Regions from separate parts of the Nonomuraea roseola genome, predicted to be linked through region 2. Evidence: riboswitches for the same ligand, from Rfam matches in the RefSeq annotation. Region 2 holds a riboswitch; the other holds the start of a gene.
The links. Region 2 has a riboswitch for thiamine pyrophosphate ahead of thiC (phosphomethylpyrimidine synthase ThiC). Riboswitches for the same ligand answer to the same signal wherever they lie in the genome.
Positions count from the first base shown of each region.

Region 1: linked by a shared signal. The riboswitch ahead of thiO (glycine oxidase ThiO) and the one ahead of thiC (phosphomethylpyrimidine synthase ThiC) in region 2 are both predicted to bind thiamine pyrophosphate.

Region 1 is NZ_BAAAXC010000012.1:120,178-122,368, forward strand. It holds gene thiO (glycine oxidase ThiO) at 1-824, opposite strand, end outside; TPP riboswitch at 813-927, opposite strand; gene ABFX55_RS12655 (NAD(P)/FAD-dependent oxidoreductase) at 985-2,160, shown strand; gene ABFX55_RS12660 (Rv2175c family DNA-binding protein) at 2,191-2,191, shown strand, end outside.
Region 2 is NZ_BAAAXC010000008.1:86,614-88,804, forward strand. It holds gene thiC (phosphomethylpyrimidine synthase ThiC) at 1-966, opposite strand, end outside; TPP riboswitch at 959-1,072, opposite strand; gene clsA (cardiolipin synthase ClsA) at 1,201-1,785, shown strand; gene ABFX55_RS08780 (sugar phosphate nucleotidyltransferase) at 1,790-2,191, shown strand, end outside.

The sequences.
Region 1 (2,191 bases), on a different contig from region 2:
CGCAGCAGCTCGTACAGGCCGCCCGCCGTCACCCTGGTGTCGAAGCCCAGTTCCTCCTGGGTCGCGCCGACCACCACCTCGCCGTCGCCGCGCGGGACTAGGTACACGGGCGAGCCGTGCACCATGCCGCGCACGCACCTGCCGAGCAGCGGGTGGGGGGAGCGCAGGCGCATGATCTGGCCCTTCACCGGGCGCACGGGCACGTCGGCGAGCTCACCGCTCCACGCCCCCGCCGCCAGGACGACGCGCTCGCCGGTCAGGATCTCGCCGTCGGCCAGCCGTACCGCGCCGTCGAGCAGGTCGGTGGCGCGGCGCAGGACGACGGGGACCCTCATCGTCTCCAGCGCGGCCAGCAGCGCCGCGGTGACGCGGCGGGGATCCACCCACGCGTCGCCGCCCGCCAGCACCCCACCCCGCACGGACGGCGAGAGCATCGGCTCCAGGCGGCGGCACTCGCGCCCCGTCAGCCGCTCGACGGGCAGCCCCAGCTTGTCCATGAAGGCCGCGAGCTCCTCGAGCGCCGCCAGGTCGTCGGCGCCGAAGGCCACGTCGAGCGTGCCGTGGGCGCGGTAGTCGACGGAAAGGCCGCTGTCGGCCTCCAACTCGGCGGCGAAGGCAGGCCAGCGCTCCAGTGCGGCCAGGCCCAGCCTGAGCAGCGGCTCCTCGGTGTAGGCGACCTCGCTGACGGGGGCCAGCATGCCCGCGGCCGCATGGGAGGCGCCGGAGGCGGGGGCCGGGTCGATCACCGTGACGTCCTGGCCCGCGCGGGCCAGGCGCCAGGCGATGGACAGGCCCACCACGCCGCCGCCCACGATCAGGTTCATCTCGCTCCCTTCGCCGGCATGATCCGGATCAGGTGTCTTGCGGTCGAAGGCCCGTCAAGCCTTCCTCTCAGCCCGGTGTGGCCGGACTCCCGCGCGTCTTCCACCGACCAGCCTACTCACGCACGACGTCCCCCTTGAACCATTGGTTATGGTCTTGACCGTGAATCATGTCGTGGTGGTAGGTGCGGGACTGGCTGGGGTACGCAGCGCCGAAGCTCTCAGGGCGCGCGGATTCGGCGGCACGATCACGTTGCTGGGGGAGGAGCGGCACCGGCCCTACGACCGGCCACCCCTGTCGAAGGCGGTGTTGCTGGGTGACGCCGACTCCAGCTTCGTCGACTCCGACCTCGAGGGCATGGGGGTGGAGCACAGGGCAGGGGTGTCGGCCAAGGGCCTGGCCGAGGGCGTGGTGGAGACCACCGAGGGCGAGATGGCCTACGACGGCCTGGTGATCGCCACCGGCGCGGAGCCGATCAGGCTGCCTGGCGAGGGCCGCCAGCGCGTCCTGCGCACCCTCGACGACGCGCTGGCCCTGCGCGCCGAGCTCGTCCAGGGGGCCAGGGTGGTGATCATCGGCGCGGGCTGGATCGGCGCGGAGGTGGCCACGGCCGCCATGAAGGCGGGCTGCGCGGTCACGGTGCTCGAGGCGGGCCCCGCTCCGCTCGCGCACGTGGTCGGCGCCGAGGTGGGCGCGCGCACGATCCCCTGGTACGACGGCATCGACCTGCGGCTGAACACCATGGTCGGCTCCGTGGACCCAGGCGGGGTGAGCCTGGTCGGCGGCGGGAGCCTGGAGGCCGACGTGGTGGTGACCGGCATCGGCGTGCGGCCCACGGTCGAGTGGCTGGCCGGCTCCGACATCGACCTGCACAACGGCGTGGTCACCGACGAGCACCTGCGCGCCTCCCTGCCGAACGTCGTCGCCGTCGGCGACTGCGCGGCCTGGTGGTCGCGCCGCTTCCACACCAGGCTGCGCGTGGAGCACTGGGACACCGCGCTCAACGCCCCCGAGGTCGCCGTGGCCAGCCTGCTGGGCGACGAGTCCGTGTACGATCCCGTTCCGTACTTCTGGTCGGAGCAGTTCGGCCACATGGTGCAGTACGCGGGTCACCACCCCGGGGCCCGCCTGGTGCGCCGTGGCGACCCGTCGGCCGCGGCTCCCGTGAGCAGGTGGTCGGTCTGCTGGCTGCACGACGACGACAGGCTGGCCGCCGTGCTGACCGTCAACAGGCCTCGAGACCTCGTCCAGGGCCGTAGGCTCATCGAGGCCGGCCAGCGGCTGGACCCAGGGCGCCTGGCCGATCCCGAGGTGGCTCTCCGTGATTGTGTTGTTTGAGCAAGGACGCGATGTGGTAGTGGTGGATTCG
Region 2 (2,191 bases):
GTCGTAGGAGGCGAGGATCTCGCACATCTCCTCGAAGTTCTCGTACAGGAAGTTCTCGCGGTGGTGGGCCAGGCACCACGCCGCCATGATCGAGCCGCCGCGCGAGACGATGCCGGTCTTGCGGCCGACGGTGAGGGGGACATAGGACAAACGCACGCCCGCGTGGACGGTCACGTAGTCGACGCCCTGCTCGCACTGCTCGATCAGGGTGTCGCGGTAGACCTCCCACGACAGGTCGGGCGCGACCCCGCCGACCTTCTCCAGCGCCTGGTAGAGCGGCACGGTGCCGATGGGCACGGGGGAGTTGCGGATGATCCACTCGCGGGTGGTGTGGATGTCACGGCCCGTCGAGAGGTCCATGACGGTGTCGGCGCCCCAGCGGATGGCCCAGGTCATCTTCTCCACCTCCTCCTCGAGGGAGGAGGTGACGGCGGAGTTGCCGATATTGGCGTTGATCTTGACGAGGAAGTCACGGCCGATGATCATCGGCTCGCTCTCGGGATGGTTGACGTTGGCCGGGATGATCGCCCTGCCCGCGGCCACCTCGGCGCGGACGAACTCGGCCTCGACGCCCTCCCTCACGGCGACGAACTCCATCTCCTTCGTCACGACGCCCCTGCGGGCGTAGGCGAGCTGGGTGACGGGCCCGCCCGCGGCCCTCAGCGGCTGGCGCCGCGCGCCCTGGCGGGGGACGGCCTGGGCGCGCTTCCACGAGGCCTGGTCGCGGTAGCCGTCGTCCAGCGGCTTGACCTGGCGGCCGCCGTACCCGACGACGTCGGCGCGATCGAGGATCCACTGCTCGCGCAGGGGGCTCAGGCCGCGCGTGACGTCGGTCTCGACGGCCGGGTCGGTGTAGGGGCCCGAGGTGTCGTAGACGGTGAACACGGTGCCGTCGCTCAGTCCGATCTCCCGCATGGGGACCCTGAGCTCGCCCTGGTAGGTCTTGGAAAAGCGCGCGCCACTCATCGCGCAAACTCCCTTCGCCGGCATTACCCGGAGCAGGTTCTGGCGGTCGGCGGCTGGTCAGCCGTCCTCTCAGCCCGGTCCGCACCGGGCTCCCGCGTTGGTCGGCGCCACCGTAACCCGATCACCCGGGTGTCGCGCAACCCCCTGCCGCCCGCGGGCGGCAGGGGGTTGCGCGGAAAACAGCGGGCGGGCGGCTCAGCGTGCGCAGGTGGGCGACGCAGTAGGGTCGGCAGCGTGAGTGAAACTTCCGCCGAGGACCGAATCTGGACGGTTCCGAACCTGCTGAGCTTCCTGCGCCTGCTCGGCGTCCCCGTGTTCCTCTGGCTGGTTCTGGGGCCCAAGGCGGACGGCTGGGCCATCGCGCTGCTCATGGTCGCGGGGTTCACCGACTGGCTCGACGGCAAGATCGCCCGCGCGTGGAACCAGACCAGCAGGCTCGGCCGTCTCATCGACCCCGCCGCCGACAAGCTCTACGTCTTCGCCACCCTGCTCGGCCTGCTGCTGCGCGAGGTCATCCCGTGGTGGCTGGTCGCGATCATCCTGGGCCGAGAGATCTTCGTCGGATGTTTCTTCCCCGTGCTCCGCAAGTACGGCTACAAGGCACTGCCCGTGCATTTCCTCGGCAAGGCCGCCATGGCCAATCTGATGTACGCCTTCCCCCTCCTCTTCCTGGCCTCGCACACCGGAGCCTGGTATGCCGATATTGCAAGGATTGTCGGATGGGCGTTCGCCATCTGGGGAACGGGCCTGTACTGGTGGGCAGGACTGCTGTATGTGGTACAGGTGCGCCAACTCGTAACCGCTGCGAAGAAGGAGTGATCGAGTGAAGGCGGTCGTCATGGCAGGCGGGGAGGGGACTCGGCTGCGGCCGATGACCGCGAACCAGCCCAAACCCCTGCTCCCCGTGGTCAACCGCCCGATCATGGAACACGTCCTCCGCCTGCTGAAACGCCACGGGTTGACCGAGACCGTCGTCACCGTCCAGTTCCTTGCGGCGCTCGTGCGCAGTTACTTCGGCGACGGCGACGAACTGGGCATGCGCCTGCACTACGCCACCGAAGACCTCCCCCTCGGCACGGCGGGCAGCGTCAAGAACGCGGCCGACAAACTCCGCGATGATCGTTTTCTCGTTATTTCCGGTGATGCCCTGACCGATATCGACTTATCGGACATGATCAGGTTTCACCGCGAGAATTCCGCCCTCGTCACGATCGGGCTGACCCGC